3 regions of the Micromonospora sp. NPDC001898 genome follow, and region 1 is predicted to be linked to each of the others. Evidence: predicted binding sites of a transcription regulator. Region 1 holds the regulator's gene; each other region holds the start of a gene.
The links. Region 1 encodes HspR, which represses chaperone genes until heat shock. Its sites were predicted from a motif close to TTGAGTNNNNNNNACTCAA; they were not measured.

Region 1 (2,263 bases):
CCGGCCCGGATGCGGGCCGGGTAGGCCGTACGGCCTACCCGGCCCGTTCCATCGGTTGTCGAATTCGTGCGCGGAGCCCTTCCGCTGGTCGGCGACCCCGGCTACCGTTCGCCCCAGCAGCCAGTCCGCGGCGGGCCGGTCCCCTCGCGTACGCAAGCGGAAGGTCGGCCGGTGAGCGTGCAGGAGTCGACGTTCCGCGGCTTCACGAACCCCGTCGACCCCTCTCCCGCGGAACTGCGGGCGTGGGCCTACCAACCGGACTCGGTGCCGCTGACCTCGATGCCCCCGGACTGGGACCTGCTGGTCGCCGGGGACCACCTCGTGCAGACGCTCTTCGAGCTGGCGATGAATCCGGCCTGCCCGGCCCGCCGGTTCGCGCTGCACTGCCTCTACATCTACGCCGCCGACGGCATCCGGACGAACTTCCGTGCCCATCCCAAGCGGCGCTTCCGCAAGCTGGTCGAGCAGGCAGAACGGGCCGGCGACGAGCTGATGCACAACTGGGCGCACAACAGCCGGGTGCTGCTGGCCCGCCCGGACCTCTTCGCCTACCGGGACTGGTGCGAGGGCGGTCTGGTCCGGGAGAACCGCCGCATCGGCTGACCGGCACGCATCCGGGGCACGCGAACGGGCCGGGTTCCCCCGTGGAACCCGGCCCGCACGTCGGCGCACCGGCCGTCAGGCGGCCGATCCACCGTGCCCTTCGCGTTGCTGGTCGCGCCGCGCGTCGGCCCGCCCCTGGTCGACGCCGTGGTCGAGCTGGTCGGCGAACCGACCTTCCTTGATCCGGTCGGTGAACCGGCCCTCGGTGATCTTGCTGAACTGCTCCCGGGCGGACTTCGCAATCCGGTCGAGCCGCGCCTCCGCCTGCTGCGCCACCTTCTTGGCCGGTTCCGACATGGTCCCCCCTCGCCGGTGCGGTGGTTCCAGCGGTGCTTCTGGCCCAGATTGAGCGGATAGGCCCTGATTCACAGGTTAACGGAAACGGCCCGGCCCGCGCCCGGATACCCGGGAAGCGGACCGGGCCGATGGAGCGGTCCGGAGCTGTGGAGCTGGGTGGCGGACGGTCAGCGGTCGCGGCGCGGGCGCCAGACCACCAGTGCGGTGGACGTCCGGGTGGTGGGCACCAGATCCCGACCGGGAAACCGGGCCAGCGACTCCAGCTCGGCCACCCGGCGGTACGCGGCGTCGAGCTCCGCCTCCAGCCGGGCGATCCGCTGCTGCGCCTGCTCCACCAGGCGCTCCAGGCCGATGATCCGCTTGACCCCGGCCAGGTTGACCCCCTCGTCCTGGCTGAGCCGCTGCACCTCGCGCAGCAGCACCACGTCCCGGACGCTGTAGCGGCGACCGCCGCCGGCCGCCCGGCCGGCCTGCACCAGGCCGAGCCGGTCGTACTGGCGCAGCGTCTGCGGATGCATCCCCGCCATCCGCGCCGCCACCGAGATCATCAGGACCTTGGCCTCGTAGGCAGGGTCATCCGAGCCGGTGAACTGTCCCACCATCCCCGCTCACCTCCGTACGCACTCCAGCAGGCTCAACTGAACCGACGCACCCGGGCGTCGAGATGTTCCCGGGCGGCCGGCGGGGACTGCTCGGCGAACGCCTCCAGCGCCGCCCGTGCCTCGTCGGACACCCGTGCCGGTACCACCACGTCGAGCGTGACCAGCAGGTCGCCGGCCTGGCCGTCCCTGCGTACCACGCCCTTGCCCCGGGCCCGCAGCACCCGGCCGCCCGGCGTGCCCGGCGGCACCCGCAGGGTCACCGTGCCGTCGAGCGTGGGCACCCGCAGGTCCGTGCCGAACACGGCCTCCGGGAAGGTGATCTGCACGGTCAGCGTCAGGTCGTCCCCGGTACGCCCGAACAGCTCGTCCGGCCGGACCTTCACGTGCACGAACAGGTCGCCGGCCGGGCCACCACGCTCGCCCGGCTCGCCGCGCCCGGCCAGCCGGATCCGCTGCCCGTCGGCCACCCCGGCGGGGAAGCGGACGTTCAGCGTGCGGGTCTTGGTGACCCCGCCGGTGCCGTGGCACTCCGGGCACTTCTCCTCGACGACCGTGCCCACGCCCTGGCAGTTGCGGCACGGCTCGGACAGGCTGAACGACCCCTGGTTCCGGGTGGTCACCCCGGCACCGTGGCAGACCTGGCAGGTCACCGGCTGGGTGCCGGGCTTCGCCCCGCTGCCGTGGCAGGTGTCGCAGATCCCGGGCGCACGAAGGGTCAGCGGGAGCGTCACCCCGCGGACCGCGTCGTCGAAGTCGAGCGC
Region 2 (2,263 bases), on a different contig from region 1:
TACCGGTCGGACAGGGACGCGGCGGCGACCAGGGCGGCGTCGGTGATCCGTACGCCGTGGTGCACCTCGTAGCGCTCCTTGAGGCCGCGCAGGATGCCGATGGTGTCCTCGATGGTCGGCTCGCCGACGAGCACCGGCTGGAAGCGGCGCTCCAGGGCCGCGTCCTTCTCGATGTGCTCGCGGTACTCGTCGAGGGTGGTCGCGCCGACCATCCGAAGCTCGCCGCGCGCCAGCATCGGCTTGAGCATGTTGCCGGCGTCCATCGAGCCCTCGCCCTTGCCGGCGCCGACGACGGTGTGCAGCTCGTCGAGGAAGGTGATGACCTGCCCGTTGGAGTTCTTGATCTCCTCCAGCACGGACTTCAGCCGCTCCTCGAACTGCCCCCGGTACTGCGCGCCGGCCACCATCGCGCCGAGGTCGAGCGAGATCAGCTTCTTGCCCCGCAGCGACTCGGGCACGTCGCCGGCCACGATCCGCTGGGCCAGGCCCTCGACGATCGCCGTCTTGCCGACGCCGGGCTCGCCGATCAGCACCGGGTTGTTCTTGGTACGCCGGGACAGCACCTGGATCACCCGGCGGATCTCGGAGTCCCGGCCGATCACCGGGTCGATCTTGCCGTCCCGCGCGCTGGCGGTCAGGTCGACGCCGTACTTGGTCAGGGCCTGATAGGTCTGCTCCGGATCGGCGGTGGTGACCCGCCGGTCCCCGCCCCGGACGGTCGGGAAGGCGGCGACCAGGTTCTCCTCGGTCGCGCCGGCGTTCTTCAGCGCGCCGGCGACCGCGCCGCCGACCCGGGCCAGGCCGGCCAGCAGGTGCTCGGTCGAGGTGTACTCGTCGCCCAGCGGCCGGGCGATCTGCTCGCCGGCGCCGATGGCGTTGACGAACTCGCGGGCCAGGGTGGGCTCGGCGAGGCTGGAGCCCCGGGCTGCCGGCAGGCCGTCGACCGCGCGTTGGGCGGCCCGGCGCAGCTCGGCGGGGTCGGCGCCGGCGGCGCGTAGCAGGCCCGCCGCGGTCGATCCCTCGGTGTCCAGCAGCGACAGCAGCAGGTGCCAGGGCTCCACGGTGGCGTGGCCGCGCTGGTTCGCCAGCGCGACAGCACCGGTAATGGTTTCGCGGCTCTTGGTGGTGAGACGTTCCGTGTTCATGGGCTCCCCCGGATTCGGCGTGTCCACTAGGAAGGACACAACCAGAGTTGAGCCTATTCCGCTCAACCCTGGGGCTGTGAGCTGGGTCACGTTGCGGCGCGCATCCGGGCGCACCGGACCGGGCGGATCGAGGAGCGGGCGCAGCCCCGATCAGCGGGGTACGCGCGCGGCGCAGGGCGTCTCGTGGTCGGCACGCAGCACGCAGCGCCGCCCGCCGTCGAGCCGGCGGTCGCAGAACACGCGGTGGCGCACCCCCTGGTCGTCCTCGGTCGAGACGGTGGTCTCGCCGGGATCGACCGGGGCGACGATGGCCAGCGAGCGGACGGCGGTGCGGGCCAGGATCTTGGCGCGGGCCAGGTCGGCCGCCGTCACCGGCAGAAGGATGACGTACCGGCGGCCCACGGACGCCGCCGGGCCAGGTCACGCGCGGCGGGTGCCTGGCGGGACTGCCACTCCCGCAGCGCCGCCTTGATCCGGGCGACCTCCTCGCGGCTGCGCGCCAGCGCCGCGTAGGCGGCGGCCAGGTCGGCGGCGACCCGGTCGAGGAACTCGGCCACCTCCACCGGGTCCGCGCCGCGCCGGCGCGGCGTGAAGGTCCGGCTCCGCACCTGCCAGGGCCGCAGGGGAAGGTACGAGCGGTACGCGCCGGCCGGCGGCCGGTTGCGCGGACCGTGCCCGACGGGCCGGGCAGCACCGGCGGGCCGGTGGGCTGCCGAGTACGGCCCGGCGTGCCGGCGGATGAGCAGGGATCGCAGAAGTGCATACACCACAGGCTGTCCTTTCCTCGACGACTCGGTGTGCGATGCCGGGAGGGGCGGGGGGGGGGGGGGGGGGGGGCCCCCCCCCCCCCCCCCCGCCCCCAACCCCCCCCCCCCCCCCCCGCCCGCCGCCCCCCCCCCCCCCCCCCCCCCCCCCCCGCCCCCCCGGCCCCCCCCCCCCGGGGGGCCGCCCCTTCCGTCGTGTCGGTCGGTCAGGCCCCGTCGTACGCGGCGGCCAGGGTGCCCGGGACCAGAGCCAGGAACCCAGAGCCCTCGCCCGGGCGTCCCGACCGCTGCGGCAGGATGGAGGCGTGGCGAAGAGATCCGCCCGTGGCGGCGCACCCCGGAACGCGAACGGAC
Region 3 (2,263 bases), on a different contig from region 1:
CACCCCGGGGCGACCCCGTCGCGCGGTTCGAGCACCGGCGCGGAGATGCGGGTGCCCGCGACGCCGAACTGCGCGGGGCGGCCTGCGGGGCTGGACCGGTGGACGGGGGACGCCGGGCGGCGCGCAGGTGCCGTCATCTCGGCGGACGGGCACGGCAGGAAGAGCGGAAGCCGTCGGCGCGTGAACGGGCCGTCACCTCGGGCGGGGGTGTCGGGTGCGCCGGTGCCGGCCCGGCCCCGTCCGCGCGCCGTTCACTGACGTGTCGACGGGCGCCCGGAGTGCCGGGCCCGGCCCGCCCGCTGCTCCGTCGAGTGCGCCGACCGGCCAAGTAGCTGACCGGCCGGGTCGTGGGACGGCTCGCACCGGCACCGGCCTATGTCGGCCGGCGCCGTAGGAACTGCGACCGGAAAGGGGCCAGCGGGTGCCGGCCTCCACGGCGCGACCCGGGATCCCCCGGATCGCGGCACCGCCGCCGGATCAGCGGTTTTTGTAGGCCTCGACGACCGACACCGGGATGCGCCCGCGGTCGGAAATCTCGTGGCCGTTGTTGGCGGCCCATTCCCGGATGGCCCGGTTCTGCTCGCGGTCCATTCCGGAGACCGGGGCCCTTCCCGGGCGGCGGGCGGTCCGGCCGGTCTCGACCGGGCCCCGACCGATGCGCCGGCCGGCGTTGATGTAGGGATCGAGTGCTTTGCGCAGGGTGCCGGCGTTCTCGTCGGAGACATCGATGGTGTACGCCACGCCGTCCAGGCTGAACTCGACGGTCCGATCCGCCTTCCCGCCGTCGAGGTCATCAGTCAGAACGGTGATTACTTTCCGAGCCATCGCCAATTACTCCTTGTGTTGGGCGGGGTGTGCTAAGAGTTTGACGTATCAACTGGCAATTCCGCAAGAATATGCCCGGTTCTGCATTCGGCGAGTCGAGTTTACGCGGGATGGAATCCCGCTGGGCCGGTGGAATTTGCCGGTGCCGCTCAAGCGGTTGAGCAGGCCAGAGGCGCCGCGGGGCGGCCCCCGATTCGCCTCCGACACCCGCGGCGGGCGCGGCGGTGTGGTGGTCATCCGCCACGCCTTCCCTTCGGCGGCGGGCGGTTTCCCGAAGATCGCGCCGGCGCCGACCCGGGCCGTGATCAGGCGCGGGGACCGCCGTCGCTCCTCGTCGGACGCCCCGGCCGGCGAGGCAGACCCCGCGTCCGGGCCCTGCGCCGGGCCGCCTCCGAGTGACCGTCCGAGTGGGCTGAATCACGCTTCGGAACAAGGGGAACGCTCTGTTACTTGAGTGAGTCAGGCTCAACCCAACGCGATAGCAGGTGTTCGATGGCAACTCTTCCGGTACTTCCACTGACCGACGCCGTCCTACTGCCAGGCATGGTCATTCCGGTGACCCTCGACCCGACCACCCAGGCCGCCGTCGACGCGGCCCGCGCCACCGGCGATGAGCAACTCCTCGCCGTGCCCCGTATCGACGGCGAGTACGGCCCCGTCGGCACGGTCGCCACCATCGAGAAGGTGGGCCGCCTGCCCAGCGGCGAGCCGGCCGCCGTGGTCCGGGGGCTGTCCCGGGCCCGGATCGGCTCCGGCGTCCCCGGGCCCGGCGCCGCCCTCTGGGTCGAGGCCACCGAACTGCCCGAACCCGTCCCCACCGGCCGGGCCCGGGACCTCGCCCGCGAGTACCGCGCCCTGATGACGTCTGTGCTTCAGCAGCGCGGCGCGTGGCAGGTCATCGACGCCATGGAGCGGATGACCGACCTCTCCGAGCTGGCCGACGCGGCCGGCTACGCGCCCTGGCTCACGCTGGCGCAGAAGACCGAACTGCTCGCCGCTCCGGACGCCACCGCCCGGCTGGAGCTTCTCGTCGGCTGGGTGAAGGACCACCTGGCCGAGCAGGAGGTCACCGAGCAGATCAACAGCGACGTCCGCGAGGGGCTGGAGAAGTCCCAGCGCGAGTTCCTGCTCCGCCAGCAGCTCGCCGCCATCCGCAAGGAGCTCGGCGAGGACGAGCCGGACGGCTCCGCCGACTACCGGGCCCGGGTCGAGTCCGCCGAGCTGCCCGAGAAGGTCCGCGAGGCGGCGCTGCGCGAGGTCGGCAAGCTGGAGCGGGCCAGCGACGCCTCCCCGGAGGCGGGTTGGATCCGTACCTGGCTGGACACGGTGCTGGAGATGCCGTGGACCACGCGTACCGAGGACAACACCGACCTGGCCGCGGCGCGGGCCGTGCTCGACGCCGACCACGCCGGCCTGGCCGACGTGAAGGACCGCATCC

Region 2: a site for HspR is predicted at 1,193-1,211, ahead of clpB (ATP-dependent chaperone ClpB). Genes of this name have one in related genera too.
Region 3: a site for HspR is predicted at 1,276-1,294, ahead of lon (endopeptidase La). Genes of this name have one in related genera too.

Annotation. Positions count from the first base shown of each region.
Region 1 covers NZ_JBIATC010000032.1:3,615-5,877, forward strand. The annotation lists gene ACFYZF_RS29510 (hypothetical protein) at 172-603, shown strand; gene ACFYZF_RS29515 (hypothetical protein) at 679-900, opposite strand; gene ACFYZF_RS29520 (heat shock protein transcriptional repressor HspR) at 1,068-1,502, opposite strand; gene dnaJ (molecular chaperone DnaJ) at 1,535-2,263, opposite strand, start outside.
Region 2 covers NZ_JBIATC010000003.1:80,104-82,366, forward strand. The annotation lists gene clpB (ATP-dependent chaperone ClpB) at 1-1,145, opposite strand, end outside; gene ACFYZF_RS08375 (hypothetical protein) at 1,296-1,517, opposite strand; gene ACFYZF_RS08380 (DivIVA domain-containing protein) at 1,514-1,912, opposite strand; gene ACFYZF_RS08385 (YchJ family protein) at 2,215-2,263, shown strand, end outside.
Region 3 covers NZ_JBIATC010000003.1:303,206-305,468, reverse strand. The annotation lists gene ACFYZF_RS09225 (Lsr2 family protein) at 478-825, opposite strand; gene lon (endopeptidase La) at 1,318-2,263, shown strand, end outside.